Regions from separate parts of the Mesorhizobium sp. Cs1299R1N1 genome, predicted to be linked through region 2. Evidence: predicted binding sites of a transcription regulator. Region 2 holds the regulator's gene; the other holds the start of a gene.
What was found. The regulator PhoB, encoded in region 2, activates phosphate uptake and scavenging genes when phosphate is short. The targets are predictions, from matches to a motif close to TGTCATNNANCTGTCAT.

Region 1 (15,655 bases), on a different contig from region 2:
GCAGAAGGGCGTCATCGAAAACCTGTCGCTGACGGTGAAGCCGGGCGAAAAGGTCGGCATTGTCGGACGCTCGGGTGCCGGCAAGTCGACGCTGGTCAATCTCCTCTTGCGCTTCTACGATCTGGAGTCCGGCCGGATCCTGATCGACGGCCAGGAGATCGCCGGCGTGAAGCAGGATTCGCTGCGCGCCCAGATCGGCATGGTCACACAGGACACCTCGCTGCTCCATCGTTCGGTGCGCGAGAACATCCTTTATGGCCGGCCCGATGCCAGCGACGACATGCTTGTCGAGGCGGCGCGGCGGGCAGAGGCGCTTGATTTCATATCGGCGCTTTCGGACCATAGCGGCCGCCAGGGCTTCGATGCCTATGTCGGCGACCGTGGCGTCAAACTGTCCGGCGGCCAGCGGCAACGCATCGCCATTGCTCGCGTTATGTTGAAGGACGCGCCCATACTTATCCTTGACGAGGCGACGTCGGCGCTCGATTCCGAGGCGGAAGCCGCCATCCAGGAGAATCTCTACAGGCTTATGCAGGGCAAGACCGTCATCGCCATCGCGCACCGGCTGTCGACCATCGCGGCGATGGACAGGCTCGTCGTGATGGACCAGGGCCGCGTCATCGAGGAGGGTTCGCACGAGGAACTGATCGCCGGAGGCGGGCTCTACGCGCAGCTCTGGCAGCGCCAGTCGGGTGGATTCCTGCTCGAAGACGGCCCGGTCGACGCCGCCAACGACGCAGTTGTGAAGGGGCAAGCCGCAGAATGATGGCCGCCGCATGATGACAGCCGTCTACCGCTGGTTCGAGACCTGGGTCTACCCGTTCAGGGAGCCGGCGAACCTTCGGCCACCGGCCAGCGTCGCCGGCTTCCTCCGGCACTATGTCGGGCAGGCGAAGTTCGCCTTCTTCGCCATGCTGGTCATCGGCGGCATCGCGCCGCTGGTCGAGGCCGGCCTGTTCTATTTCGTCGGACGGCTGGTCGATATTCTCGACCAGTTGCCCGGCGAGCGGAGCTGGCACGCGCTGTGGACCGCCGCCGGCCCCGAACTTATGTTCATGGTCGCGGTGGTGCTGGTCATCCGCACCGTGGTCGTCGGGCTGTCGGCGCTGGTCGACGAACAGACGATCACGCCCGGCTTCTACAATCTGGTGCGCTGGCAGGCGCACCGGCACGTCTCGCGCCAGTCCTATGCCTTCTTCCAGAACGATTTCGCCGGCCGGATCGCGACGAAAGTCTGGCAGGCCGGGCAGGCGACCGGCGACCTGATGGAAAGCTTCATCGAGGTCGTCTGGTTCATGATCGTCTATACGGTGACGACGCTGGCGCTGGTCGCGGGGCTCGACCTCAGGCTCGCGGTGCTGGTGGTGATCTGGATCACCGCCTTCGGATTTCTGGCCAAGCGCTATCTGCCGGCTATCCGCAAGCACGCCGAAGCGACGGCCGAGGCGGGCTCGATGATCAATGGCCGCATCGTCGATTCCTATTCCAATGTACAGACACTGAAACTGTTCGCGGCCGACGGAGACGACCGCTACATCAGGAACGGCTTCGACATCTATCTCGACGCATTGCGTCCCTTCACCCGCCGGTTGACCGGCGTGCGCATGGCGTTGACGACGCTGTCGGGCATCATGATCACGGCGATCGGCTGCTTTGCCGTCTATCTCTGGGTCGAGGGCTCGATCACCGTCGGCGCCGTCGCCTTCACGCTGTCGCTGGTGCTGCGCCTCAACATGCTGCTCGGCCGGCTGATGATGCAGATGAACGGTATCTTGCGAAACCTTGGCGTGCTGGAGAACTCCAAGGCGCTGATCTCGCAGCCGCTCGGCCTGACCGACGCACCGGGCGCGAAAGAGCTGGTGCTGACGGGCGGACGCATCGACGTGAAGAATGTCGAATTCCACTACGGCAAGGGGTTTGGCGTGCTGAACGGCATCGACCTTGTCGTCAAGCCGGGCGAGAAGGTCGGGCTGGTCGGGCCATCGGGCGCCGGCAAGACGACGCTGGCCAACCTGATCCTGCGCCTCTACGATCTCGAAAGCGGCCGGATCACGATCGACGGCCAGGACGTCTCCGGTGTGACGCAGAATTCGCTGCGCGCCAATATCGGCGTCGTCAGCCAGGACACCGCTCTGTTTCATCGGTCGCTGCGCGACAACATCAAGCTCGGCATGCCCGATGCGACCGACGCGCAGGTGATCGCGGCGGCCAGGAAGGCCGAGGCCCATGAATTCATCCTGACCTTGCGCGACAACAGGGATCGCCAGGGCTACGAGGCCTTCGTCGGCGAGCGCGGCGTCAAACTGTCGGGCGGCCAGCGCCAGCGCGTGGCGATCGCCCGCGTCTTCCTCAAGGATGCGCCGATCCTGATTCTTGACGAGGCGACGTCGGCGCTCGATTCCGACATCGAGGCGGCGATCCAGGAGAATCTGACGCGGCTGATGGAGAACAAGACCGTGATCGCCATCGCGCACCGGCTGTCGACGATCGCGGCCTTGGATCGCCTTGTGGTACTCGACGGCGGCCGCATCGTCGAGCAAGGCACGCATGACGAACTGGTGGCGCTCGACGGGCTCTATGCCCGGCTGTGGAAGCGCCAGTCCGGCGGCTTCCTCTATCACGAGGAAAGCGTGCTGGAAGAGACGCGGCCGGCGGAGTAGGCGCATGGGTGGATCGCCAGAGGTCGGCCCAGAGATCGGCCCAGAAATCGGCTATGTCCTCAAGCGTTTGCGACCAACCGTGGCGGCCTTCGACGCGTTGAAGGAAGAGAGCCGGCTGGAAGGCTACTGGATGCTGGTGCGCCTGGGCGATGGCTGGGCAAGCGGTCGCAACAAGTTCCTGAAGCGGGGCGAGGGACTGTTCGGGATGTGGCATGGCCGGGAACTCGCTGGCGTGTGCGGGCTGAACATCGATCCCTACTTCGAGGGCAGGGACCAGGGCCGGGTCCGGCACCTGTTTGTCAGTGCGCGCCACCGCCGCAACGGCCTTGGCCGCATGCTGGTCGAGACCGTGATCGGCCAGGCCGGCCAATATTTCGCTGTGTTGAACACCCGCGCGCCGCCGGAAGCCTCCGGTTTTTATGAACGGCTTGGTTTTCAGCGCGTGGAAGGCGAAGACTTCGTCACCCACCGCATGGTGCTCGGGAAGGAGAACTGAAATGTCCTTGCGTCCGCCATCTCATCTTGCCGGCGCGTCGGCCGCCGACGCGGCCTTCGACGCCCTTGGCCATGAAATCCTCGCCGAGAAGGCGGCGGCACTCGGTCGCGCGGGACGGCGCGTGGAAGAAACCTTGGCCCGGCTGCGTGACAATGGCGACGACAAGTTGCGCCCCCGTCTGCTCAAGGAGGCCGCCGCCGCGGTGCATGGCTATTTCATCCAGCGCGAATTGTGCGGCTTTCGCAAGCATGACGCCGTAATCCGCGAATACAACATCCCGAAAGCCGTGCTGGTCAGGCTTGGCGCCATGTAGAGTTGGAGCTTGCCGCGCTGATTTCCCTGTGGAAGCGCGCCAGGCGGGCGGCAAGCGCTTCGGGATTTTCATCGGCAACGAAGTGTCCGCTGCCGGCTATGATGTCGCCCTCGACATTTGAGAGCCCGGCTGCGCGCAGGCCATCGACATAGTCGCCGATGGCGCCGGACTCGGCCGCACCCCTCAGATACAGCACCGGAACCGCAATCGGTTTCGCGGGCCGCGCGGCATTGACCTTGGCATCCTCGGGAAAGGCACGATACCAGTCGAACCCCGCCTGGAGGCTTTCCGGCCGTGAATAGGCCTTGGCGTAGATTTCCCTGGCGTCGTCAGGGATCGAGGCTCGATCCTTCGAAAGCACATTGAAGAAGAAGTCGAAATAAGCGCTCTGATGGCCGCTGACCAGCGTTTCCGGCAACGCCGGGACGGCATGGAACGCGAAGTGCCAGATCCGCGGATCGCGAATGACCTTCTCCCACGGCGCGATGCCTGGAATGACGACATCCATGATCGCCGCGCCGGAAAGGATGTCCGGATGGTCTCTCAACAAGGCAAACACGATCTGGCCGCCGACATCATGGCCGGCGGCCACAGCTGGCGTAGTCCGCAAGTCTCTGCGACGCCTCTCATCAGTCTCGCCAGGGTTCTCTTGTCGCCAGCCCCGGGCAGGCCTTGCGAGCCGCCGATGCAGGGCAGGTCAGGGGCGACGACCCGGTAGTCGGCCGCCAACCGGCCGATCACCCGCTCGAAGGCGTAGGAGCTTTGCGGCCATCCGTGCAACAGGAGGAAAGCCGGCGCTCCTGCAGGGCCTGCCTCGCGCAGGGCAATGCTCAGCCCTTCGATTTCGATGGTCGAGGTTTGCATGTCCTGGCCCTGGCGGCTTTGCGTTTGGCTCCCATGCCGTAGATCTAGGCGCCGACCGGGAAGCCGCCAGGGTTATGCAGGAATTACTCCAGCCATTCGGTTATGAAGCTGCCGTTCTCGTGGATGTCGGTCGTTTCCAGCGGACCCGGGCCGAGATTGGTGAATTTGTGCGGCGTGTGCGGCGGCACGATGACGATCTGACCGGCGGTGGCCTCGATTTCCTGGTCGCCGACCGTGAACAAGGCGGTACCCTGGCGGATGATGAAGATCTCCGCATAGGGATGAGCGTGCAGCCGCGGGCCGCCGCCGACGTCGGGCAGGTAGTTGAAGATCAGGCAGGAGTTCGAGCCGTAGGCGCCGCATTGCAGTTCGCCCTTCCAGTGGTTGGAACGAACAGCCCATTCCTCGCGATCGATGACATGCGCCATGCGGCCAAGGATAGATCACGCCGATGCTCCGTGTCGAGGCGAAGCCAGGCATCGGATTTGCGGTTGTTTCCCGGCTGTTTAGCCGCCTTTCGCCGCGCCTGGCCGTCCCGCCCGGCGACAGGGTATTTTGTCCCCGCGACAATCTGCCCTTGTGCCTTCACCCGTCTGGACAAAAACGGGCTTCACGCATAAACCGAAGTCCAAATGCCGGAGGAATTCGCTAGCCTGTTCGCCATGCGCTGTCGGGTTGGCGTGATTGAGCGGGGACAAGGCTCGGCCACCGGCGCGGAAGAGGCGAAAGGATCAGGCACCCGTGAGCGCAACCGACATCCACGATCCCAACCGTCGAGATTTTCTCTACGTCGCTACCGGCATGGCCGCCGTGGTCGGTGCCGGTGCCGTCGCCTGGCCGTTCATCGACCAGATGCGCCCCGACGCCTCGACCCTGGCGCTCGCTTCGGTCGAGGTCGATGTCTCTTCGCTGACGCCTGGCAGCTCGCTGATCGTCAAGTGGCGCGGCAAGCCGGTCGTGGTGCGCAACCGCACCGAGAAGGAAATGAAGGACGGCGAGGCCGTCAGCCTCTCCGATCTCAAGGATCCGATCGCGCGCAACGCCAATTTGCCATCCGATGCGCCGGCGACCGACGCCAACCGCACCACGCCCGGCAAGGAAGCCTGGATGGTGATGGTCCAGGTCTGCACCCATCTGGGCTGCATTCCGCTCGGCCAGGAAGGCGATTTCGGCGGCTGGTTCTGCCCGTGCCATGGCTCGCAATACGACACTGCCGGCCGCATCCGCAAAGGCCCGGCGCCGGAGAACATGGCGATTCCGGTATTCAAGTTCGTTTCCGACACCAAACTCCTTATCGGTTGAGGCAGGGGATATTTCGATGAGCGAGGGACACTCGACCTATACGCCGAAGACCGGTATCGAACGCTGGTTCGACGCCCGCATGCCGCTGCCCAGGATGGTCTATGACAGCTTCATCGCCTATCCGGTGCCGCGCAACCTGAACTATATGTGGACCTTCGGCGGCATCCTGGCGATCATGCTGGTGGCGCAGATCCTGACCGGCATCGTGCTGGCCATGCACTATACGGCCGACACCAATCTCGCCTTCAGTTCGGTCGAGAAGATCATGCGCGACGTGAATTCGGGATGGCTGTTGCGCTATATGCATGCCAACGGCGCCTCGTTCTTCTTCATCGCCGTCTACCTGCACATCTTCCGCGGTCTTTATTACGGCTCCTACAAGGCGCCGCGCGAGCTTCTGTGGATCCTCGGCTGCATCATCTACCTTCTGATGATGGCGACCGGCTTCATGGGCTATGTGCTGCCATGGGGGCAGATGAGCTTCTGGGGCGCCACCGTCATCACCGGCTTCTTCAGCGCCATTCCGCTGGTCGGCGACTGGATCCAGCAGCTGCTGCTCGGCGGCTTCGCCGTCGACAATCCGACGCTGAACCGCTTCTTCGCGCTGCATTACCTGCTGCCGTTCATGATCGCCGGCGTCGTGGTGCTGCACGTCTGGGCGCTGCACGTCGTCGGCCAGTCGAACCCGACCGGCATCGAGGTCAAATCGAAGACCGACACCGTCGCCTTCACCCCCTACGCGACCATCAAGGACGCGTTCGGCATGATCGTGTTCCTGTTCGTCTTCGCCTATTTCGTCTTCTACCTGCCGAACTACCTCGGCCATCCGGACAACTACACGGTCGCCAACCCGCTGAAGACTCCGGCCCATATCGTCCCGGAATGGTACTTCCTGCCGTTCTACGCGATCCTGCGCGCCATCACCTTCAATGTCGGGCCGATCAATTCCAAGCTCGGCGGCGTGCTGTGCATGTTCGGCGCCATCGTCATGCTGTTCCTGGTGCCGTGGCTCGACACGTCCAAGGTGCGCTCGGCGGTCTACAGGCCCTGGTACAAGCTGTTCTTCTGGCTGTTCGTGGCCGATGCCATCCTGCTGGGCTGGCTGGGCTCGCAGCCGGCGGAAGGCAGCTATGTGTTCATGGCGCAGATGGCGACGCTGTTCTACTTCGCCTTCTTCCTCATCATCCTGCCGGTTCTTGGTCTGATCGAGACACCGCGCAGGCTGCCGAACTCGATCACCGAGGCGGTGCTGGAGAAGAACAAGGGTGGCAGCGGACATCCGGTGGGCGCCACCGCAGCACCTGAGACCAAGGGCTGAGCGGTAGAGAATCTAAGGGGATTTGGCATGAAGAAGATTCTCACCTCGCTGGCGCTGATCGGCCTTGTGGCCGCCGGCACCGGAGTAGCAGGCACTTGGGCGTTCGCGGCCGAAGAGGCCCACAACGCGGCGGCACCGACGCATTTCCCGATCAACGAGCCGAAGGAAATGAGCTGGAGCTTCACCGGCCCATTAGGCACCTATGACAAGGCGCAGCTGCAGCGCGGCCTGAAGGTCTACAAGGAAGTCTGCTCGGCCTGCCATTCGATGAACCTGGTGGCGTTCCGCACGCTGTCGGACCTCGGCTATAGCGACGCACAGATCAAGACGCTGTCAGCCGAATACACCATCCACGACGGCCCCAACGATGCCGGCGACATGTTCGACCGTCCCGGCAAGCCGTCCGATCATTTCCCGGCGCCGTTCGCCAATGAGGAAGCCGCCGCTGCCTCCAATGGCGGCGCGCCGCCGCCGGATATGTCGCTGCTGGCCAAGGCGCGCGGCGTCGAGCGCGGCTTTCCCCAGTTCGTCTTCGATATCTTCACCCAGTATGACGCGGGCGGCCCCGACTATATCCATTCGCTGCTGACCGGCTACGACCAGACGCCGCCGGCCGGAATGGTCATCCCGGAAGGCACGCACTACAACCCGTATTTCATGTCCGCCGTGTCGCTGAAGATGCCCAAGCCGCTCTCCGACGGCCAGGTGACCTATGACGACGGGTCGCCGCAGACCATCGACCAGTATTCCCGCGACGTGGCTGCCTTCCTGACATGGGCGGCCGAGCCGCACATGGAAGACCGCAAGAAGATGGGCTTCCGCGTGCTGGTGTTCCTGCTTCTGTTCGGCGCCCTGGTCTACATGACCAAGCGCAAGGTGTGGGAAGCCGTCGCGCATTGAGCGATGCCGCAATCTGAAATTCAAGAAAAGGGCGCCGCGAGGCGCCCTTTTCTGCTTTTGAGGTGGATTGCGCCGCCACGTCTCGGCGGTGTCACATAGCCGTCACCACACATCGCGATCCTGCGGCGCTCTCATCAAAGGATCACGCCCATGAAAAGATACGCATCGCTAGCGGCAGGCCTGCTGCTGCTCGTCGTTGGTTCCACGGCCCGCGCCGAAGACGCAAAGCCCTTCATCACCAACAAGGACGTCGACCTGGCGATGATCCTGCCGCCGCCGCCAGCAAATGATTCGGCCGAGACCAAGGCCGAGCTTGGCGAGGTGCTGACCATGCAAGTCACGCGCACACCCGAAATGGAAGCCCGCGCCATCGCCGATGCCGAGGAAAACGTCTGGCGTTTCGCCGACGTCATGGGACCGAATTTCAACAAGGACAAGCTGCCGAAATTCAGCGCCTTCTTCGATCGCGTGGTGGAGACCGAAGGCGCCGTCGTCGATCCGGCGAAGGACGTCTGGAAGCGCCCGCGTCCGCACCAGCTCAGCGACCTCGTGAAGCCGGTGGTGAAGCTGTCGAGCTCCGGTTCCTGGCCGTCGGGCCATGCGACCGTCGGCACGATGATGGGCATCATCCTGTCTGACATGGTTCCGGAAAGGCGTGCCCAGATCATGGCGCGCGCGGCCGAGTTCGCCCATAACCGCATCGTCGGCGGCATCCACTATCCGTCCGACGTCGAGATGGGCAAGATTTCCGGCAGCGTCATCGCCGCGGTCCTGCTCAACCGCGATGACTTCAAGGCCGAGTACGAAGTGGCCAGGGCGGAGCTTCGTTCCGATCTCGGCATGTAAGCTTTCGCCAGCGGTCGATTTCGATGGAAAGGGGCTCCAGGCGCCCCTTTTTATGCCTGCTGCCCCGCCAACGCACAGCTTGCATTTAGGCCGTTGGCACGGCGACACCGGATTGATATTCGAATGCATGAGCGGCTGCGAGGGGCCGTCCTGATATGGCGTTTGGATTCGATGATGCGGCTGCAGGACTGTCACAACTTTTCCGATTTCCGTCGCATGGCGCAGCGGCGGCTCCCGGGGCCGATCTTCAATTACATCGATGGCGCGGCCGACGATGAGGTCACCTATCGCCGCAACACCCAAAGCTTCGAGACCTGCGACCTCGTTCCCAACGTCCTGCGCGGGGTGAGCGAGATCGACATGTCGGTGACTGTCATGGGCCAGAAACTGGCGATGCCCTTCTACTGTTCGCCGACCGCCCTGCAGCGGCTGTTCCACCATCACGGCGAACGCGCGGTCGCCAGGGCTTCCGCCAAGTACGGCACAATGTTCGGCGTTTCATCGCTCGGCACCGTCAGCATCGAGGAAACGCGCAAGATCGGCAGCGGTCCGCAGATCTACCAGTTCTATTTCCACAAGGATCGCGGCCTCAACCGGGCGATGATACAGCGGGCGAAGGCTGTCGGCGTCGAGGTCATGATGCTGACCGTCGACAGCATCACCGGGGGAAATCGCGAGCGCGACAAGCGTACCGGCTTTGCCATTCCCTTCAAGCTCAATCTTGCCGGAATGGCGCAGTTCGCGTTGAAGCCTGCCTGGGCAATCAACTATTTCACTCATGAGGGCTTCAAGCTGCCGCAGCTCGACGAGCATGTCGACATGGGCGGCGGCACGATGTCGATCAGCCGCTACTTCACCGAGATGCTCGACCCTTCGATGACTTGGGATGATGTCGCCGAGATGGTCGACCTGTGGTCAGGGCCGTTCTGCCTCAAGGGCGTCATGTCGGTGGAGGATGCCAAACGCGCCGTCGAGATCGGCTGCAGCGGCATCGTGCTGTCAAACCATGGCGGCCGTCAGCTGGACGGCTCCCGGTCGGCGTTCGACCAACTTGCCGAGATCGTGGACGCCGTCGGCGACCAGATCGACATCATCATGGACGGTGGCGTGCAGCGCGGCACGCATGTGCTAAAGGCGCTGTCGCTCGGCGCCAAGGCGGTCGGCATCGGCCGATACTACCTGTTCCCGCTGGCGGCGGCCGGCCAGCCGGGCGTCGAACGGGCGCTGGAACAGATGCGGGTCGAGATCGAGCGTGGCATGAAGCTGATGGGCTGCAGTTCGATCGGACAATTATCGCGCGAGAACCTGCGCTTCCGGTGATCAGCCGGCAAGCGGCTGGGAATGACAGGCAGCGCGTGGCCGAAAATCCTTACGCCAGTCGGAGCAATCCTTTGCCGGATGCGCTTGTCTCGACCGTCACATCGCGCTAGCCGTTGTCGGTCGCGCCGGGTTACGATCGGCCCCCGCGCCGTTTCGCTTCTGTCAGCTGGATCATCCGGAGCTGCTTCATGAAATCCTCGCTCGAAGACACGCTGCTGGCGTCGATCCGCACCATCCCGGACTATCCGAGGCCCGGCATCCTGTTTCGCGACATCACCACGCTGCTCGGCAACGCACGCGCTTTCCGCCGCGCCATCGACGAGTTGGTGCATCCCTATGCCGGGCAGAAGATCGACAAGATCGCCGGCATCGAAGCGCGCGGCTTTATCCTGGGCGGCGCCGTCGCTCACCAGCTCTCGGCCGGCTTCGTACCGATCCGCAAGAAGGGCAAGCTGCCTTATGAGACCGTGCGCGTCGCCTACAGCCTGGAATACGGGCTGGACGAGATGGAAATGCACAAGGACGGCGTCGCGCCCGGCGAGAAGGTGATCCTGGTCGACGATCTGATCGCCACCGGCGGCACGGCGGAAGCGGCGGTCAGGCTGCTGCGCCAGATCGGGGCGGATATTCTCGCCGCCTGCTTTGTCATCGACCTGCCGGATCTGGGCGGGCGCGCGAAGCTCGAAGCGCTCGGCGTGCCGGTGCGGACGCTGATCGGCTTCGAGGGGCATTGAGCATTTCTTCCTTCTCCCCCTGTGGGAGAAGGTGGCCTCGCGAAGCGAGGTCGGATGAGGGGTGTTCCAGGGAACGCCAAGGCCCCACTCCGCTGGAACACCCCTCATCCGTCTTGCCGCTGCGCGGCAATCCACCTTCTCCCACATGGGGAGAAGGAAGAAGCGCCTGCGCTACCCAACCCTCACCAGCACCGCACTTTCGAATTCCAGCACCTTGCCGCCGGTCGAATCGGAGGCCTCGCAGAGCAGCGCCAGCAACCGCCAGCCGGGGCGGGACGCGATGGGGCGGTGGGAAAGCGCCGTGCGGGTGAAGGTGATGGTTTGCCCGGCGTAGACGGGCTTCAGCCATTTCAGGTTCTTGAATCCGGGCGAGGGGCCGAATTCGGGCACCGGGCCGTCCCAGCCTTCGGCGTCCAGGCGGGTCTCCAGGTTCAGCTTCATCCAGATGGCCGCGGTGTGCCAGCCGGAAGCGCAGAGCCCGCCGAGCACGCTCTTCCTCGCCGCCTCCTCGTCGATATGAAAAATCTGCGGGTCGTATTTGCGGGCGAACGCCTTGATCGCCTCAGGTTCGAAAGTGTGCGAACCGAGTGTGACGGTCGTGCCGATGCGGAAGAATTCATCCAGCGTCATGACGCATTCCCCGCGGCATCGCGCGTCAGGAACATGACGGAGTTCTCCAGCTCGAAGACGCTTTCGCCGCGCTGGTTGACGAGTTCGCTGCGCATGGTCACGAAGCCGAGTTGCGGCTTCGACTTCGACAGGCGCCTGGCCAGAACCACGAGGTTGCCCCGCAGCGTATCGCCGGCGAGCACCGGCTTCTTCCATTTGACCTGATCGACGCCGGGCGCGCCCTGACAGGTGGAGTCCAGCAGGAAGGCATCGCACAGCATGCGCATGAACATGGCGCAGGTGTGCCAACCCGAAGCCGAGAGGCCACCGAGGATGCTGGCCTTGCCGGCCTCCTCGTCGAGATGCATCGGCTGGGCGTCGAATTCGCTGGCGAACTCGACGATCTCGGCCGCGCTCACCTGTTTGGTGCCGAGGTCGAACTTGGCCCCTTCGACGAAGTCCTCATACGCCCATGTCTTTCCGGTCATGGTCTGCAAATCCGGTTGTAGAATGCGCGATCCCTTTGGATCGGAAAACTCGGATGCAGGCCGCGGGCGGTTTGGTCAAGCCCTTTCTGCTGAGCCAGCCGGCGCGATCGGGCCCGCTAGATATCGGCCAGCGCGACCTCCAGGTCTGCGTATGCTCCAACGAGGCAATCCGCACCATGTCGCGATAGGGCAACGCCATGACTTCCGGTGCAATGATTGCCGGCGGTAAATCCGATGACGCGCATACCCGCTGCCTTGCCCGCCAAGACGCCGTTCACACTATCCTCGATCACGACGCATTCATCTGGATGAACACCCATCGTATCTGCCGCGTGCAAAAACAGGTCTGGTTCCGGCTTTCCGTTGGCGACCATGTCTGACGAAAAGATATAAGGATCGAAAAGGTCGATAAGGCCAGTAACTTCGAGTTTCCAATGCAACCTGGCGAGTGGTGTGCTCGATGCCACACATCGCGACGCGGAGAGCCGGTTGATTACATTCTGTGCGCCCGGCAAGGCCGCCAAATATTTCTGCAAGCGTTGGCTAGTGTAGTCAGCCAACTGCTCAAAAAAGCGCGGAGAGAGTGGCTTAGCTCGCTCCTGGCCAATTGCTTCGAGCTTTGCCTGCCACGTAGTGGGAGATAATCCCATAAAGGTCTGTTTATAAACGTCCGATTCGAAAATGAGCCCTGCCGATGCCAGATACTCAAGTTCGGCTGCTTGATATATCTCCTCGCTGTTCACCAGCACGCCGTCACAATCGAATATTACCAATTTCACAGACGACACTTTGGACAAAACCCTGCATTCGCATTTCTAAGTGGTGGAGTGTCGTCTCGGCTCACGTGTTGAACTTGAACATCATGACGTCGCCGTCCTGGACGACGTATTCCTTGCCTTCGTCGCGTGCCTTGCCGGCTTCCTTGGCCGCCACTTCGCCGCCCAGCGTGACGAAGTCGTTGTAGGCGATGGTCTGGGCGCGGATGAAGCCGCGTTCGAAGTCGGTGTGGATGACGCCGGCGGCCTGTGGGGCCTTGTCGCCCTTGTGGATGGTCCAGGCGCGCGTTTCCTTCGGACCGGCGGTGAAATAGGTGATCAGATGCAACAGGTCGTAGCCGGCGCGGATGACCTTGTTCAGGCCAGGCTCGTCGAGCCCAAGCGAGGACAGGAACTCCATCTCTTCCTCGTCCGAGAGCTGGGCGACTTCGGCCTCGATCGCGGCCGAGATCACCACGGTGCCGGCGCCCTGCGCGGTGGCCATCTTCTCCACGGCCCTGGTGTGCTCGTTGCCGGTCGCGGCATCGACCTCGGCGACGTTGCAGACATAGAGCACGGGATGCGAGGTCAAGAGGTTCAGGCCCTGCAGGATGCGCAGGTCCTCCGCCGAAATCCCCTTGAGCAGTATGCGGGTCGGCTTGCCGGCCTGCAGCAGCTCGAGTGCCGCCTCCATCATCGGCAATATGGTCGTCGCTTCCTTGTCCTTGCTGCCCGCGCGCTTGCGGATCTGGACGATGCGGCGCTCGATGCTGTCGAGGTCGGCGAGCATCAGCTCGGTCTCGACCGTCTCGGCGTCGGCGACAGGGTCGATGCGGCCCTCGACATGGGTGATGTCGTCATCCTCGAAGCAGCGCAGCACATGCACGATGGCATCGACCTCGCGGATGTTGGCGAGGAACTGGTTGCCCAGCCCTTCGCCCTTGGAGGCGCCGCGCACCAGGCCGGCAATGTCGACGAAGGAGATGCGCGTCGGGATGACCTCCTTCGATTTGGCGACCTCGGCGATCTTCTGCAGGCGCGGATCAGGCACCGCCACCTCGCCGGTGTTCGGTTCTATGGTGCAGAAGGGATAGTTGGCGGCCTGCGCGGCGGCCGTCCTCGTCAGCGCGTTGAAGAGCGTCGACTTGCCGACATTGGGCAAGCCAACGATGCCGCATTTGAAACCCATTTTGTCCGGTCCTATCGGGAAAAAGCGAAATTTGATGAGGGCTATGGGCGATAGGGGTTAGGAACGTCAAGCCCTGTAAGGCCACATGCGCCTGCGCTTCAGTCCTTGTTGCCGAAGAGTTTCTTCAGCATGGCGGCCATCGGGCCGGTCTCGGGCAGTTTGGCGGGCGCCTGCTGGGGGCGGGCCTGGCGGACATGGCTTTGCTGTTTCGGGCTTTGCTGTTTCGGGCTCGGCTGCTTCTGCGCCGGCTTTTCCGGTTCGACGCCCGCCTTACCCTGGACGGCAAGGGCGGCCTTGTTCATGAAGCCGGACTCGTCGCCCTTGACGATCATCGCCGCATTGTCGGCGATCGCGTCGAGCAGCGGGTCGAGCCAGTCGCGGTCGGCCTTGGCGAAGTCGCCGAGCACATGATGCTGGACCATTTCCTTGACGCCCGGATGGCCGACGCCGATGCGCACGCGCCGATAGGCGTTGCCGAGATGGCCGTCGATCGAGCGGATGCCGTTGTGGCCGCCGGCGCCGCCGCCGGTCTTGATACGCAGCTTGCCTTCGGCAAGATCGATCTCGTCATAGAAGACGGTGAGGGCGGAAAGGTCGAGCTTGTAGAAGCGCAGCGCTTCGCCGACGGACTGGCCGGACAGGTTCATGAAGGTCTGCGGCTTGATCAGGATGATCTTTTCGCCGCCGAGCGTGCCTTCGGAAATCAGGCCCTGGAACTTCTTCGACCAGGGCGAAAAGGAATGGCGGCGGGCGATAGCGTCCGCCGCCATGAAGCCGACATTGTGCCGGTTTTCAGCGTATTTCGCGCCCGGATTGCCGAGGCCTGCAAAGACAAGCATCGTCGCCTCCGGGCGTGAAAAGAGTTACTTCTCTTCGGCGGCGGGAGCCGCTTCGGGAGCCGCAACCTCGACCGTCTCTTCCGTCTCCGGCTTCATCGCCGACGAACCGGCAACGGTCGCGATGGTGAAGTCGCGGTCGGAGATGACCGGCTTGACGCCGGCCGGCAGCTTGACTGCCGAGATGTGGATCGAATCGCCGATGTCGGCACCGGTGAGATCGACGGTGATGAATTCCGGGATCGCATTGGCCGGGCAGTGGAACTCGACTTCGTGACGCACGATGTTGAGCACGCCGCCGCGCTTGATGCCGGGCGACTTGTCTTCATTGATGAAGTGCACGGGAACGTCGACGTTGACTTCGGTGTCCTTGCCGATGCGCAGGAAGTCGACATGGACAGGGAAATCCTTGACCGGGTCGAGCTGGAAGTCCTTCGGCAGGACCTGGATCTTCTTGCCGTCGACATCGATCGTGGCGACCGTGGTCAGGAACCCGCCGCCATGGATCTTGTAGTAGATGTCCTTGTAGGTGAGCGCGATCGCCAGGGGAGGCTGTCTGTCACCATAGATTACTGCAGGCACTTTACCGTTGCGGCGAACTGCACGGGCGGACCCCTTACCGACCTGTTCGCGCGCTTCGGCCTTGAGCTCGTAAGTATCGTGGCTCATGGCTTTTCCTTTCGCGTGTTATGGAGCGCCTACGGTTGGCGATGTGCCAGGCCGTAAACGTCGAAAGCCGCCAGACCTCGATGCCCGAATGCCGGAAACCGCAGCGAGCGGATCTTTGTTCGGGATCACAAGGGGAAGGCAGCCTTCCGCCGCGTTGCCTCCAAGGGTGTCTACGCGGGTGGCGGCTCTATAGCGGAAGGCGGGCAGGCGTGCAAGCGAAGGTGGGAAGGCCGTCGTTAACGGTCGCCGCTCAAGGCATCGCGCAGTGCCTGGACCTGCCGGTTCAGGGCGTCGAGCTCGGCCGGCGTCATGCCCGAGCGCTCAACCAGGGTCTCGTTCAGGCAATTGCACTGGAC
Region 2 (15,655 bases):
TAACATCACCCTAAGGAGCGCCGCTTCACGCGGCGCTCCTTTTTCTCAACACAAAGAGCCGAGCTTGACATGAGTGCTGTCCAGGAAGCCTTGCCAGCCATTAAGGGCTCGCGCGACGTCATCGTCAGACGCTTCGCGTTAACAGATTCGATCTTCCATGGGCTGACCCGCGCCGCCGCCATTCTCGTGCTGGTGCTGCTTGGCGGCGTCGCCATCTCGTTGTTTGCCGGTTCCTGGCAGGCACTGTCGACCTTCGGCTTCTCGTTTCTGACCAGCGAGAGCTGGAACCCGGTGACGGAGAAATTCGGCGCCCTGGCGCCTATCTATGGCACCATTGTCACATCGGCCATCGCCATCCTGATCGCCGTGCCGCTCGGCATCGGCATTGCCATTTTTCTCACCGAGCTTTGCCCGCGCCCGCTTCGGCGCCCAATCGGCATGGCGGTGGAACTGCTGGCCGGCATTCCTTCGATCATCTACGGCATCTGGGGCCTGTTCGTCCTGGCGCCGTTCCTGCAGACGACTGTGCAACCCTTCATCATCAGTGTTTTCCATGGCATTCCCGGCCTTGGCAGCCTGTTTGCCGGTCCGCCCTACGGCATCGGCCTGCTGACCTCGTCGCTGATCCTCGCCATCATGGTGCTGCCCTTCATCACCTCGATCACCAAGGACGTGTTCGACACGGTGCCGCCGGTGCTGAAGGAGTCCGCCTACGGCATTGGCTGCACGACCTGGGAAGTGACACGTCGCGTCGTCATCCCTTACACCCGCATCGGCATCATGGGCGGCGTCATGCTTGGCCTTGGCCGCGCGCTCGGCGAAACCATGGCGGTGACCTTCGTGATCGGTAATGCGCACCGCATCTCGACCTCGCTGTTCGCGCCGGCAACGACAATCTCCGCGACCATCGCCAATGAATTCACCGAAGCCGTCGGCGACCTCTACACGTCCTCGCTGGTGGCGCTCGGCTTGATCCTGTTCGTCATCACCTTCCTCATCCTTGCCATCGCACGTTACATGCTGATGCGCATCGACGCCCGCACCGGAGCCTGACCGATGTCGACAGCCTCGTCGCTTCACAGCCGCCGCAAGACCAGAAACTCGGTGATGATGACGCTGTGCGTCGCCGCCGCGGGCATCGGGCTTGCCTGGCTGGCACTGATCCTCGGCGCTCTGGTCTACAAAGGCGCAGCCGGGCTCTCCCTTGATGTGTTCACGCAGATGACGCCGCCCCCCGGCGATGCCGGCGGCCTGCTGAACGCTATCTATGGCAGCGTGGTGATGACCGTCATCGCCGTTATCGTCGGCACGCCAATCGGTGTTCTGGCCGGCACCTATATGGCCGAATATGGCCGCTTCTCGAAACTCACCACCGTGGTGCGCTTCATCAACGACATCCTGCTGTCGGCGCCGTCGATCATCATCGGCCTGTTCGTCTACGAATTGATGGTGCGGCCGATGGGGCATTTCTCGGCGATCGCCGGCGCCGTCGCGCTGGCCATCCTGGTCATCCCCGTGGTCGTGCGCACTACCGAGGACATGCTCAACCTGGTGCCGAACGCCTTGCGCGAAGCCGGAACCGCGATCGGCGCGCCGCGCTGGGTGGTCATCAAATCAGTGGCTTACCGTGCAGCACTTTCCGGCATCGTCACCGGCATATTGCTGTCGATCGCCCGTATCTCCGGCGAGACGGCGCCGCTGCTCTTCACCGCGCTCAACAACCAGTTCTGGTCGAGCAATCTCAACGCGCCGATGGCCAGCCTGCCGGTCACCATCTTCCAGTTCGCTCTCAGCCCCTATGAGGAATGGCAGCAGCTGGCCTGGACCGGCGCACTCATAATCACATTGACGGTTCTCGCGCTCAGCATCTTTGCGCGCAGCCTGACCGGACGCAGAGAGGACAAATGAGCCAGATGTTGTCTCCAGACATGACGATTGCCGCCGAGGCAGCCGCCAAGGCGAAGATCGAGGTCAAGAACCTCAATTTCTACTACGGCCAGTCGAAGGCGCTGAAGGACATCACGTTGTCGCTGCCCGAGCGCAGCGTGACGGCCTTCATCGGTCCGTCGGGTTGCGGAAAGTCGACGCTGCTGCGCGTCTTCAACCGCATCTACGAACTCTACCCCAAGCAGACCGCCGAGGGCCAGGTGCTGCTCGACGGCCAGAACGTTCTCGATCGTTCGCAGGATCTCAACCTGCTGCGGACCAAGATCGGCATGGTGTTCCAGAAGCCGACGCCGTTCCCGATGTCGATCTATGAGAACATCGCTTTCGGCGTCAGGCTCTATGAGAAGATCAGCAAGGCCGAGATGGACGGCCGTGTCGAGCAGGCGCTGAAGCGCGCCGCATTGTGGACCGAGGTCAAGGACAAGCTGAACGCCAGCGGTCTCAGCCTGTCGGGCGGCCAGCAGCAGCGTCTTTGCATCGCCCGCACCGTGGCGGTGAAGCCGGAGGTCATCCTGCTCGACGAGCCGGCCTCGGCGCTCGATCCGCTGTCGACCGCCAAGATCGAGGAACTGATCGACGAGTTGCAGGCCGACTACACGATCGTCATCGTCACCCACAATATGCAGCAGGCGGCGCGCGTGTCACGCCAGACGGCTTTCATGTATCTGGGCGAACTGGTCGAATTCGACAAGACCGAGAAGATCTTCACGTCGCCTCGCGAGAAGCGCACGCAGGACTACATCACCGGCCGCTTCGGCTGATATCACGCATACGAGGACCAGGATCATGGCCGAACATACAGTCGCAGCCTTCGACGAGGATCTCGGACAGATCAGCAGGCTGATCAGCGACATGGGCGATCTCGCCGGCACGATGGTCGGCGGCGCCACCAAGGCGCTGCTGAATTCCGATAACGCGCTGGCACAGCGGGTCGTCTCCGACGACGCCATCATGGACGCGCGCCAGCGCGAACTCGACGACCGCGCCATCACCCTGATCGCCAAGCGCCAGCCGATGGCCGACGATCTGCGTCATGTCGTCGGCTCGATCCGGATGGCAGGCGATCTCGAGCGCATCGGCGACCTTGCCAAGAACATTGCCAAGCGCGTCGGCTCCGTCGGCCTCTCCGCCACGCCGCGCGACCTGTCGCATTCGATCGACTCCATGGCGCAGCTGGTGCTGATCCAGGTGCAGGGCGTGGTCGAGGAATACGCGGCCGGCGATGCCGCCGCGCTCGCCAAGCTCAGGAATGACGACGAACGCATCGATGTCAAATACACATCGGTGTTCCGCGAACTCCTGACCTACATGATGGAGGATCCGCGCAACATCACGGCTTGCACGCATCTTTTGTTCTGCGCCAAGAATCTCGAACGCATCGGCGACCACGTGACCAACATTGCCGAGAATGCATATTATGTGCTGACCGGCACGCAACTGCCCGCCAACCGTCCGAAGCAGGACGAGACGGCGATGTCGGTGCCAGCGGCTTGACGGCAGGGATGATCAATCGATGATCGCGCCACGCATCATGGTGGTGGAGGACGAGGAGCCGCTCGGCGTGCTCCTCCGCTACAATCTGGAATCGGAAGGCTACCAGGTCGAGGTGGTGACACGCGGCGACGAAGCCGAGATCCGCCTCCAGGAGAACGTGCCCGACCTCCTGGTGCTCGACTGGATGGTGCCGGCGGTTTCCGGCATCGAACTCTGTCGGCGCCTGCGAATGCGGCCCGAGACCGAGAGGCTGCCGATCATCATGCTGACGGCGCGCGGCGAGGAGAGCGACCGCGTGCGCGGCCTCTCGACCGGCGCCGACGACTATCTGGTCAAGCCATTCTCGACGCCGGAATTCATGGCCCGGGTCAAGGCGCTGCTGCGCCGCGCCAAGCCGGAAGTGCTGTCCAGCGTGCTCAAGGTCGGCGACATCGTGCTCGACCGGGAATCGCACCGGGTCTATCGCAAGAAGAGCGAGATCCGGCTCGGACCGACCGAGTTCCGCCTGCTCGAATTCATGATGCGTCATCCCGGCCGCGTGTTCTCGCGCAGCCAGCTGCTCGACAACGTCTGGGGCGAGACGATCTATATCGATGAACGCACCGTGGACGTGCATGTCGGCCGGCTGCGCAAGGCGGTCAACAACGGCCGCATGCCGGACGTGATCCGCACCATTCGCGGCGCGGGCTACGCGATCAGGGAAGACTGAAATCAGGCTACATTCTTGCCCGGAACGCCGGGCCTCGCCAGCACGCCCGGCGCGAAAATCTCCTGGTCCACGAAGGTCAATGCGCGCATGGCGCAACCTTCGCGGATGAGCGGCAGCTCGTTCGGCTCGGTGTCGAAGGAAATCGATTCCGAATGCTGGCCGCCGGCGGTCTGGGCGATGGCCTCGCGCAAGGCCGGCTCGATCAGGTCGAAGGCGGCGGCGCTGACGCCGACCATGGCGACGGGTGCGGGATCGATCAGCGCGAACAGGCTGCCCAGCCCATAGCCCAGCGCCTCGCCGGCCTTGCGATAGGCTTCGCGCTCCGGTCCGTCTTTCTCCCTTGCCGTCGCGGCGAGTGCCCGCATCTGCGCATCGCTGACATCCGCGACCGGTTCGGCGTCCTCGCCAAGCTGCCTGGCGTTGCGCCAGATGGCGTAGTTGCCGGCATAGGCCTCGACGCAGCCGCGCCGCCCGCAGCGGCAGAGTGCGCCTCCCGGGCGATGGATCATGTGGCCGAACTCGCCTCCCGATGAATGCGTCCCGGTGAACAACTCGCCCTTCAGCACCAGGCCCATGCCGATGCCGTGCGAGAGCAGGATGGCGATGAAGTCGTCGCGGTAGCGTTCGGGGTCGCGCCAGCGCAGCGCCACCGCCATCATGTTGCAGTCGTTCTCCATGGTGGCGGGGATGCCGAACTCGGCTTCAAGTATGTCGGCGAAGGGAATGTCCGTCTGCGGCGTGATCGGCGACCACAGCATCGCACGCGCCTCGGTGTCGGTGATGCCCTGGATCGCCAGTGCGATGCGGGCAATACTACGGACGTCGAGATCGGGGTCCTCGAGGCGCCGCCGCACTATTGCCGTGCATTCGCCGATCAGCGCCTCGCGCGACATGGTCAGCGTGTCCAGCCGGCGCTGTTCCTCGGCGACCACCTGGCCGGAATAATCGATGACGGCGACGGACAGGAAATTCAGCGACAGCACCACGGTCATCACAGCCGCCGCCTCGGGGTTGAGGCCAAGGCCAACCTGCGGCCGGCCGCGTTTCAGTAAACCGGCCTCGTTCGGCTTGCCTTCGGTCAGGATACCCTCGTCGATCAGGTCGGCTGATATCGCCGATATGGTCGAGTGGCTGAGGCCGGTGGTGGCGGCGATCTCGGTGCGCGAGGGCTGACCACCCTGACGCACGGCTGCAATCACCATGGCGCGGTTGCGCCGGCGCAGATCGTCGTGGCGGATTCCGACCGACATGCTTCCCACATCCTCCCCGTCGCCGCGGTTCTTGACACCCCCCTCGAACATCTCCGGCAACGGATCGAATACTGGCAGAAGCGGCAGGAGCTGTCATTTATTTATTGCGGGACTCGAAAAAAGGTTCCCGGCACCTCAAAATCCATCAGAATCGATGTTGACAGTGTTCCGACGATGGATCAGTGTTTTTTCGAGGCTCGAAAAAATAGGGCCTTTGTGCCGGCCTTCGGGCCAGTTTGGTCGCGCCATACGCGGCGCAGGGAGGATATATCATGAAGAGATTCACAGTCGCCATCCTGGCGGGTGTCGCCATGTCGCTGACGCTGGCGTCGGTGGCGCAGGCGAAGGACAAGGTCATCGGCGTTTCGTGGTCGAATTTCCAGGAAGAGCGCTGGAAGACCGACGAGGCCGCCATGAAGAAGGCGATCGAGGCCGCGGGCGACAAGTACATTTCCGCCGATGCGCAGTCCAATCCCGGCAAGCAGCTGACCGATGTCGAAAGCCTGATTTCGCAGGGCGCCAATTCGCTGATCATCCTGGCGCAGGATGCTTCGGCCATCGGCCCAGCGGTGCAGAAGGCGCTCGACGAGGGCATTCCGGTCGTCGGCTATGACCGCCTGATCGAAAACAAGGACGTCTTCTACCTGACCTTCGACAACAAGGAAGTCGGCCGCATGCAGGCTCGCGAGGTGTTCAAGGTGAAGCCTGAAGGCAATTACGTCTTCATCAAGGGCTCGGGTGCCGACCCGAATGCCGACTTCCTGTTCTCGGGCTCGATGGAAGTGCTGAAGGAAGCCATCGACAGCGGCAAGATCAAGAATGTCGGCGAAGCCTATACGGACGGCTGGCTGCCCGCCAACGCCCAGAAGAACATGGAGCAGTTCCTCACCGCCAACGACAATAAGGTCGACGCCGTGGTCGCGGCCAATGACGGCACCGCCGGCGGCGTCGTCGCGGCGTTGACGGCGCAGGGGCTCGCCGGCACCGTGCCGGTCTCTGGCCAGGACGGCGACCACGCCGCGCTCAACCGCATCGCGCTCGGCACCCAGACCGTGTCGGTGTGGAAGGATGCGCGTGAACTCGGCAAGAACGCCGCCGAGATCGCCTCGCAGCTCGCCGACGGCAAGAAGATGACCGACATCGCCGGCACGAAGGACTTCACGACGCCTGGCGGCAACACCGTCAAGTCGCTGTTCCTGACCCCGGTCGCCATCACCAAGGACAATCTCAACCTCGTCATCGACGCCGGCTGGATCAAGAAGGACGAAGTCTGCGCGGGCGTCGCCGCCGGCAGCGTCGCGGCCTGCAACTGAGTTTGACCGCTTGAAGAAATGAAGGCGCCGCGGCCCCCAAGCCGCGGCGTTTTCTCAAAAAGATTTGTGTTTCCGCATCACGCGGATAGCTTCTAGGCTGGGTTCGGCATCCGCGTCAGACGGCCAGCCGGTTGGAGGAAATCATGACCGACACGACGTCCAACCTGCAGGCCGATACCGCGCGCGCTTCGGAACTCGGCGCGGTCGCCCGGTTCCTGAAAGCGACCGAGATCGACACCCGTATGCTCGGCATGATCGGCGCCCTGCTGCTGATCTGGGTCGCGCTGCATGTGATTTCGAGCTTGCGTCTTGGCGTCAATCCGCTCGATTTCGACAGCCGCACGTTTCTGACGCCGCGCAATCTGTGGAATCTGTCGGTGCAGACGTCAGCGGTCGCAATCATGGCCTGCGGCATGGTGCTGGTCATCGTCATGCGCAACATCGACCTGTCCGTCGGTTCCGCCGAGGGCCTGATCGGCATGGTCATGGGTTTTGCCCAGGTGCACTTCCTGGTCCGGTTCGTGGGGCTTGAACTCGGCAATCCATGGATCTGGGTGCTGGCACTGGTCATCGGCCTGGCGCTCGGCCTTTTGATCGGCGCCTTCCAGGGCTTCGTCATCGCCTATCTCGAAGTGCCGGCTTTCATCGTCACGCTGGGCGGCCTGCTGGTCTGGCGCGGTGCCGCCTGGTGGGTCACCAGCGGCCAGACGGTGGCACCGCTCGACGCCACCTTCCAGCTGATGGGCGGCGGACCGGCCGGATCGATCGGCGCGACCTGGAGCTGGGTCGTAGGAATCGTCGCCTGCCTGGCCGTCGTGTTTGCGCTGTTCAACGGGCGGGTGCAACGAAAGCGGTTCCGCTTCCCGCTGCGGCCGATCTGGGCCGAGACGCTGCTCGGCGTCGTCACCTGTGCCATCATCATGGGCGCGGTGTGGCTGGCCAACTCCTATCCGTGGCCGATCGGCATCGTGAACCGGTACGCGGCCGCCAACAACATCACCGTGCCGGAGGGCGGGTTATTCATCGCCCACGGCATCGCCATACCGGTACTGATGGCCGTCGCCGTCGGTCTGGTCATGACCTTCATCACAAAACGCACCCGTTTCGGCCGTTATGTCTTTGCCATCGGCGGCAATCCGGAAGCGGCCAACCTCGCCGGCATCAACACGCGCTGGATCACCATGAAGGTGTTCATGATCATGGGCGTGCTGGCCACGATCGCCGCCGCCATTTCGTCGGCCCGGCAGAACTCGGCCACCAATGTGCTTGGAACATTGGATGAGCTGCTCGTCATTGCCGCGGCCGTCATCGGCGGCACGTCGCTTGCCGGCGGCTCGGGAACGATCATCGGCGCCATGCTCGGCGCGTTGCTGATGCAGTCGCTGCAGTCGGGCATGGTGCTGCTCGGCGTCGATTCGCCGCTGCAGAGCATCGTCGTCGGCGCCGTGCTGGTCATCGCGGTGTGGCTCGACACCGTTTACCGCAAGCGCGTTTAGGGAGGCATCGCCGTGATTGACAAGACTGCTCCTGCAGCCACCCTGCTGGTCGACATGCGTAATATCTCGATCGCATTCGGCGGCATCCGTGCCGTCGACGATGCCTCGATCGATCTTTTCCCCGGCGAGGTCGTGGCGCTGCTCGGCCACAACGGCGCCGGCAAGTCGACGCTGATCAAGATCCTGTCCGGGGCCTACAAGCGCGACTCCGGCCAGATATTCGTCAATGGCGAGGAGGCAGCGATCTCCAACCCGCGCGACGCCAAGAAATACGGCATCGAGACGATCTACCAGACGCTGGCGCTGGCAGACAATGTCGATGCCGCCGCCAATCTGTTCCTCGGCCGCGAACTGATGACTGCCTGGGGCACGCTCGACGACGTCGCCATGGAGGCCGAGGCGCGCAAGGTAATGGGGCGGCTCAATCCTCGCTTCCAGCGTTTCAAGGAACCGGTGATCAAACTGTCGGGCGGACAGCGCCAGTCAGTGGCGATCGCACGCGCCATCCTGTTCAACGCCCGCATCCTGATCATGGACGAGCCGACGGCGGCACTCGGCCCCCAGGAAACGGCACAGGTCGGCGAACTGGTCAGGCAGCTCAAGTCCGACGGCATCGGCATCTTCCTGATCAGCCACGACATCCACGACGTGTTCGAGCTTGCCGACCGGGTCTGCGTGATGAAGAACGGTCAGGTCGTCGGCACGGCACGCACCACGGATGTCACCCAGGACGAGGTGCTGGGCATGATCATCCTGGGTAAATGTCCTCCAGGTGCCATACCGGGGCCGGGTGCGCTGAAGATCGCCGCCTGAGGCCGGCGAGGCTGCTCGGGCACGCCCCTTGCCGTTCACATGATATGCCAGTGATCACGATGGCTTGGCCTGACCATTGTGTTGGCCCGGCGACTTGCCCATAAAGGTCCTGTTTGATCGTGGACCGCATCATCAGTTGAAGAAGCTTTTTCCAATCGTCGCCTTCATTGCCGTCGCATTGATCAGCATGACCATGGCGGGATTCGCTTATTTCGCGACGCAGGAAGCCGCCCGCATCAAGTTCGAAGGGGCGGCCGATGACGCCCTCAATCGGATCGAGAGCCGCATCGACCTGCATCTGTCGCTGCTGCGCTCGACGCAGGCCCTGTTCGACGCGCGCAACGGCGATATTTCCCAGAACGAGTTCAAGGCCTTCTTCAAGGCGCTGGATGTCGACAGCAATTTCGGCGGCCTACGCGGCATCGGCTTCCTGCGGCTGGTCAAGACGGGCGACGAGGCAACGGTCGAACGCGACATCCTCCACGATTTCGGCGCCAGCCATCCGGTCTATCCGGATACGACGCAGCCCTGGCGGACGCCGATTGCGCTTTTCGAGCCGCTGGATGCGTCCAACCAGGCCAGCATCGGCTACGACATGTTCAGCGAGCCGGTGCGGCGCGCGGCGATCGAAAAGGCGATGGCCGACGACCAGCAGCATGCAAGCGGGCTGGTGCAGCTCGGCCAGGACACTGGTGCCGCGCAGACCTTCACCGGCTTCCTGGTCTTCGTGCGGCTCAACGTCGAAACGGCGCCGGAGGTCATCAACGCATCGCGCTCCTCGACCGCCGGCTTTCTCTATGCCGCCTTCCGCGCCCGGGACCTGTTCCAGATCGCGCTGAGCCGCGCGCCGCTGCTGCCGGTCAATACAGAGATCTATGACGGGGCGGCAAACAGCGACAATCTGTTGTTCCGCTCGGAGACGCCACCGGCTTCATCTCTGGGAGACCGGCTGCTGGTCACCCGCAAGATGACCGTGGCGGGGCGCCCTTGGACCGTTCTATTCAGGCCGACCAGTGCCTTCTCGCAACCCTCGTCGCGCGCCATCCCTGTCATGCTGGGACTGTTCGGCCTGCTCCTGGCCGGCGCCATCGCGCTGGTGGCGCGCTATCAGGAGCGGGCCTATGACGCGGTGTCGGCCTTGCATGAAACAACGGAAAAGAGCCTGCTCGAAAAGGACCTGATGCTGCAGGAGATGAAGCATCGCATCAAGAACTCGATCACCAGGGTGCTGGCGATCGCCCGGCAGACGGCGTCGCGGGCAACCGACGTCAATGAGTTCTCCGCTTCCTTCTCGGCCAGGCTGCAGGCGATGGCCGCCTCGCAGGACATGTTGACGCGCTCGCGCTGGCAGAAAGCCGACCTTGCCGACCTGCTGCGCATCGAGCTCGGCCAGGTGTTCGGCAAGGAGCTGCCGGAGGGGCTCCTGTCAGGCCCGGAGGTGCTGCTCGATGAAACCACGACGCAGGCGCTTGGGCTGACCTTTCATGAACTCGCCACCAATGCGCTGAAATATGGTGAAGCCGGCAATTCCGCGAATTCGTCCAAGGGGGATTGGGCGCTTAAAGTGGACTGGTCGCTGGAAGGGCGTGGACGCGAGCGAATCCTGGCGCTGAACTGGCGGGAAGCTGGAAAAAACAAGATCGAGGCGCCGGCCGTGACCGGATTCGGCACGAAACTGATCGACCTCAACGTCACCCGCGAATTGCGCGGCACGATCAAGCGCGATTTCCAGGCTGACGGCCTGAAGGTGGAAATCAGAATTCCGTTGGTCGGCTAATCCTGCCGATCGGCAACGGCCAAGAAAATCCGGAGGCCGGACATGGCCCCCGGTTTTGTATTCCATTAGAGCGGTTCAGCGTTTGATAGAAATCGCCGAGCCGCTCCTGATTGCTCTAATCGCTGAATTAGTTGCAGCGGGCCGTGTAGATCCGGCCGCGATGATCGCGATACTGGCAGTAGCCGTTGCGCAGGTTGCGAACCAGCAGGCCGGACCCGGCACCGACGGCCGCGCCGATCAGCGCGCCCTTGCCGCCGCCGACCAACCCGCCTACGCCCGCACCGATCAAGCCGCCGCCGACGACGTCCTGCTCGGTCGTGGTGCAGCCGCTGACGGCGACCACCGCAACCATGGCAATAAGTATTTTCCGCATAGAGTCACTCCTCACTTGTGTCCACACTTTAGTAAGCTCCAACCGCCGTTTAGCACGAAACGACGGCCTTTGCTGCTGCAATTTATTGTTGACTAAGGTGGTCTTTTTCTGGGCGGATCGTGTTCGATGCCATGAGGCGGTCGGAAATGGTCAACGAAGCGTCAAGGCTACCGTCTGGCCGCACCTTCCAGACAATTTGATCGTGGTCGCCCTCCAACGCGGGATCGACCGCGACGCATTTGGTGACGACATGCCGCGCCTGCCCCTGTACGTCGCCCATCGCAACGGGTCGCTTAGCGGTGCACCCGTCAGCAGTCGCAAAAACACTGACAGGGACCTGCAATTCCCGGCATTCGGCCAACGCGGCTATGTGTTGCATGACAGATGTTCCTCTGGCCGCAATAACGACCAACATCGTCAGAAAGTTCCTGTCATTCCAACGGGGCTCCCACGGTCGAAGGTGCGCCCGCGTTGACCGATCGGCGATTTCAACAGCGCGCACGGTGAGGAGAGCAGGACCTAAGTCAGGTCAACTGCCAAAGAACGGCCAGCAACATTATCGCGGCCAGGGCAAGAACGAGCCCCTTCATCAAACCCTTGCCTGCGTCAGGGAGTGTTCTTGCGGAGGATTCGGATTCCTGAAATTCGCCCATCGAAATCCGGGCGGCTTGTTCCAGTCTGTTCATGTCGGCAACCGTCAAGACGTTCCTCCCGTACCGCGCTGCAAGCCTGCCAACAATGTCCGAAAACGGGGTGGGTTCCGGCGATGTCTGGGAAAAACAGTATTCGCTCCTATGGTGAACAGCCGGTTAAGAATCGCTGCTTGCCGGGCTCTCACTGCGTCTCGAAATTACTGTGCGGAACGACCAGGCGGTATTCGAGGTGGCCGTCGCCGATATCGAGGTTCGCGGTTCCGTTCAGGGACGCTGGCACCACACGCTCCAACGCGACGCTGCCGAATCGCTTTTGGCCGCCCCCATCGTCGTCGGTCCCTATCGTTTCGGCCCATGTCAAAGACAAGGCTACGTCACCCGTGGCGGCGGCGTCGAGGTCGGCGGTGACCTCGACGAAACCGTCCGGCCGGGACAGAGCGCCGTAGCTGACGGAGTTGACGGCGAGTTCATGCATCGCCAGGCCAATATGCAGCGCGGCGTTGGGATTGAGGTAGGGATTGGCGCCACGGAAGCGAAGGCTGTGCGATGGGTTCGCTCCGTAGCGGCCGACCTGGCTCGCCACCAGTTCATGAAGGGCTGCCCCTCGCCAGTTGGAGGATGTCACCAGATCCTGGGAGGAGGCCAGCGACTGCAGCCGGCCGCGGAAGCGCGTCAGGAAGTCGCCGACGCCGTCGGAATAACGACCGGTCTGGGTCGCGATGCTCTGGATGATCGCCAGCAGGTTCTTCGAGCGGTGGCTGACTTCACGCAGCAACGTCGTCAATGTCTGTTCGCGCCGCTTCTGCTCGGTCGTCTCGACCATGGTGGTGACGACGCCTTGTACATCGCCATCATCGCCTCGGTCGGCGTCGACCCAGATCTGAAACCAGCGAACGCCGTTCTCGACCGGGACACTGATTTCAAGGCGCTGAGCATCGCCGGTCGCGACCACCTCGCGCTTGGCGGCGGCGATACGGTCTGCCTGCGCCATCGGCAGGATGCCATTCCCCTCGACCTCATCGGAGGCCCAGGGCGCGCGCATGTTGCGAGCCCATACGGTCTTCATCTCGCGATCCTGATAAAGGACGGAAATGCCGGCATTGTGCAGGGCGTGAAGAAGGGCACGGCCGAGCTGCATGCCGCTTTCAGCGGGGTGCATGGCGATGACTTCATCGCTCCGTGCGCCTTCCGTTTTATCTGAAGTCCTGGAGCGCATAGGTCAATCTGTTCACCCAACTCAGGCTGAACGGCTCACTGTCGAATGGGTTCCCCTAAAAGCGGTCCGCCGGACGGTGTCCATTGAAGGACGCCGCCCGGCGGTGGCTGGAAACCGTTTGAGGGGTGCGGCTTCCAGTGTTCGCCTGATGACTCGCCAGCCTCACGCCCGCCTGAACAGGCCGGCCAGAAGCGAAATGATCAGGAAAGCCAGGAAGATGAAGAACAATATCTGCGCGATACCGGCGGAGGTGCCGGCAATGCCGCCGAAACCAAGCGCGCCGGCGATAATCGCCACGACGAGAAATACGAGCGCCCAGTAAAGCATGGCTCATCTCCTTCCAATGATGCGACAAAAACGTGGGTGGATGCGGTTTGTTCCACCATTCGCCGAAAAAGACGGTGCTTGCAAATCGTTCCGGGTGGCGCGGGCCGGAAAGTCGCCAGTGGCCGATCCGGCTTGTCAAAAAGGCCGCCGGAAACAATCGCATCCAACGGCCTTGATGTCTCTGTCCTGCGTCCGAGGCAGCGATCTATGCGGCAGCCTTGGCCTGCCGGTCGAAGAACAGCGCCTGGCTGATCAGCGCCTTGACCATGTCGGGATTGAACGGTTTGGTCACGAGGAAGGCGGGTTCGGGGCGCTCTCCGGTCAGGAGACGTTCGGGAAAGGCGGTGATGAAGATCACCGGCACCGATGTCGACGAGAGGATTTCGTTCACGGCCTCGATGCCTGAACTGCCGTCGGCGAGCTGGATATCGGCCAGCACCATCTTCGGCCGGGTCTTGCCGAACATCGTCACCGCTTCGGCATGGGTGCGCGCCGTTCCCACGACCCGATGACCGAGGCTTTCGACCATCTCCTCTATGTCCATGGCGATCAGCGGCTCATCCTCGATGATCAGCACGTCGGTCGCCACCTGACGGGAAATCTCGTTGCTTGCCTGGGCGAGCAGCTCGGAGAACTGCTGGTCGCCGACATCGAGGATTTCGGCCGCCTCGTCCTCGCTGAAACCTTCGACGGCAACCAGCAGGAAGGCCTGGCGGGGAAGCGGCGCGATCGCATTGAGGTTGGCGGCCGCGCGCTGCTCCCAGGCCGATTGTGACTGCTCCTGCGGAACGCGGATGGCAACGGATGTGAAGAGCTTGGCAAAAACCTTGTACAAGGCGATCCGGTCACTCGACGCCTCCGGGAAGATGTCGACATCGGCAATGATGGCCTCAAGCATCGCGGCGACCAGCGCGTCGCCGCTCTCCTGCGATCCCGAGACGGCACGCGAGAAGCGCCGCAGGAACGGCAGATGCGGAGCGATGGTGGCGGACAAGCTCATGATGAACGTCTCCCTCAGATGACGCGGTTGGATGCATTGCGGGTCACGCTGATTGCAAGCCCCGTGGAAATAACGCCGCTTTTCCGAAAAAGTTCCGCCGATATGGAACGAATCAGTGGCAATGGCGTTTGGACGTCGGGTTGGGCAAACCAGACGAGGGCAACGCTTGTCTTGTGTTGTGTATGAGCGGCTTGAGTTCTGGGAATAAAAGGGCGAAATGAAGGATATGACGAAAGATATTCTGGCTGGCGCCGCGGGCAGGCGCCGGAACGGCGTCGGCGACCCTCTTGGGCCGAACTCCGAAATCGGGCGCAAACTCAAGCAATATTATGACGAGCTGGTCTCCGACAATGTGCCGGATCGCTTCGCCCGGTTGCTCAGCCAACTGGAACAGGCCGAACCCGCACAGAAGAAGGACTGAGGCATGGCAGCGGTCTCCCAAGGCTTCAAGACCGATTTGCTTGGAGCAATCCCAAGCTTGCGGGCTTTTGCCGTGTCGCTGACGCAGAATGCCGACAAGGCCGACGATCTCGTTCAGGAAACGCTGGTCAAGGCCTGGGACAAGCATGAGAGCTTTCAGCCCGGCACCAACCTCAAGGCGTGGCTTTTCACGATCCTGCGCAATGAATTCTATTCGCAGATGCGCAAGCGCGGCCGCGAGGTGCAGGACAGCGACGGCATCATGACGGCCCGGCTTGCAGTGCACCCGGCCCAGCACGGCCAACTCGACCTCAAGGATTTTCGCGGCGCGCTCGAGCAATTGCCGGAGGACCAGCGCGAAGCCATCATCCTGATCGGCGCTTCGGGCTTCTCCTATGAGGAGGCCGCTGAAATCTGCGGTTGCGCGGTCGGAACGATCAAGAGCCGCGTCAGCAGGGCCCGCACGCGCCTGCAGGAAATCCTGAAAATCTCCGGCGAGGACGAGTATGGTCCCGATGCGATCTCGGCTCAGGTCACGGGGACGGCGGCGCATTGAACGCGGGCCGAATAACGGCGATGCGGACGTGTCGCGTCAGTCTCTGCCAGGTCAGTCTCTGCCAGGGGAGCCGCGACCGTAGGCCAGCGCCACGGCTTCGACGAGGTCTTCGCCTGAATAGGGCTTGGTGACCAGCCTCACCCCGGGGAATGACGCCTTGATCTCGTCCGCATCCGAATAGCCGGACGCGAAAACGAACGGGACGCCGGTTTCACGCAGGCCCGCGGCGAATTCAAGCGTCGAGGCACCGCCCAGCACTAGATCGACAATGGCCGCGTCGAAATCCGTCGCGACCTTCCGGCCATCGACCT

Region 1: the regulator PhoB is predicted to act here: its motif matches at 7,943-7,959, upstream of O7A70_RS07080 (acid phosphatase).

Annotation. Positions count from the first base shown of each region.
Region 1 is NZ_JAPYKR010000003.1:48,977-64,631, forward strand. It holds gene O7A70_RS07030 (ABC transporter ATP-binding protein) at 1-766, shown strand, start outside; gene O7A70_RS07035 (ABC transporter ATP-binding protein) at 777-2,660, shown strand; gene O7A70_RS07040 (GNAT family N-acetyltransferase) at 2,665-3,156, shown strand; gene O7A70_RS07045 (DUF6665 family protein) at 3,158-3,469, shown strand; gene O7A70_RS07050 (alpha/beta fold hydrolase) at 3,450-4,061, opposite strand; gene O7A70_RS07055 (alpha/beta fold hydrolase) at 4,013-4,333, opposite strand; gene O7A70_RS07060 (cupin domain-containing protein) at 4,417-4,761, opposite strand; gene petA (ubiquinol-cytochrome c reductase iron-sulfur subunit) at 5,075-5,635, shown strand; gene O7A70_RS07070 (cytochrome b) at 5,652-6,953, shown strand; gene O7A70_RS07075 (cytochrome c1) at 6,981-7,853, shown strand; gene O7A70_RS07080 (acid phosphatase) at 8,004-8,699, shown strand; gene O7A70_RS07085 (alpha-hydroxy acid oxidase) at 8,874-10,019, shown strand; gene O7A70_RS07090 (adenine phosphoribosyltransferase) at 10,208-10,753, shown strand; gene O7A70_RS07095 (MaoC family dehydratase) at 10,925-11,383, opposite strand; gene O7A70_RS07100 (MaoC family dehydratase) at 11,380-11,850, opposite strand; gene O7A70_RS07105 (HAD family hydrolase) at 11,967-12,638, opposite strand; gene ychF (redox-regulated ATPase YchF) at 12,691-13,794, opposite strand; gene pth (aminoacyl-tRNA hydrolase) at 13,893-14,633, opposite strand; gene O7A70_RS07120 (50S ribosomal protein L25/general stress protein Ctc) at 14,658-15,299, opposite strand; gene O7A70_RS07125 (MarR family winged helix-turn-helix transcriptional regulator) at 15,536-15,655, opposite strand, start outside.
Region 2 is NZ_JAPYKR010000014.1:105,329-120,983, forward strand. It holds gene pstS (phosphate ABC transporter substrate-binding protein PstS) at 1-3, shown strand, start outside; gene pstC (phosphate ABC transporter permease subunit PstC) at 70-1,053, shown strand; gene pstA (phosphate ABC transporter permease PstA) at 1,057-1,908, shown strand; gene pstB (phosphate ABC transporter ATP-binding protein PstB) at 1,905-2,708, shown strand; gene phoU (phosphate signaling complex protein PhoU) at 2,734-3,441, shown strand; gene phoB (phosphate regulon transcriptional regulator PhoB) at 3,461-4,150, shown strand; gene O7A70_RS27060 (ROK family protein) at 4,153-5,400, opposite strand; gene xylF (D-xylose ABC transporter substrate-binding protein) at 5,673-6,713, shown strand; gene O7A70_RS27070 (sugar ABC transporter permease) at 6,857-8,209, shown strand; gene O7A70_RS27075 (ATP-binding cassette domain-containing protein) at 8,264-9,022, shown strand; gene O7A70_RS27080 (CHASE domain-containing protein) at 9,159-10,799, shown strand; gene O7A70_RS27085 (YMGG-like glycine zipper-containing protein) at 10,927-11,172, opposite strand; gene O7A70_RS27090 (hypothetical protein) at 11,255-11,551, opposite strand; gene O7A70_RS27095 (hypothetical protein) at 11,697-11,873, opposite strand; gene O7A70_RS27100 (sensor histidine kinase) at 12,007-13,041, opposite strand; gene O7A70_RS27105 (DUF1328 domain-containing protein) at 13,204-13,368, opposite strand; gene O7A70_RS27110 (response regulator) at 13,574-14,368, opposite strand; gene O7A70_RS27115 (NepR family anti-sigma factor) at 14,586-14,789, shown strand; gene O7A70_RS27120 (RNA polymerase sigma factor) at 14,793-15,344, shown strand; gene O7A70_RS27125 (response regulator) at 15,396-15,655, opposite strand, start outside.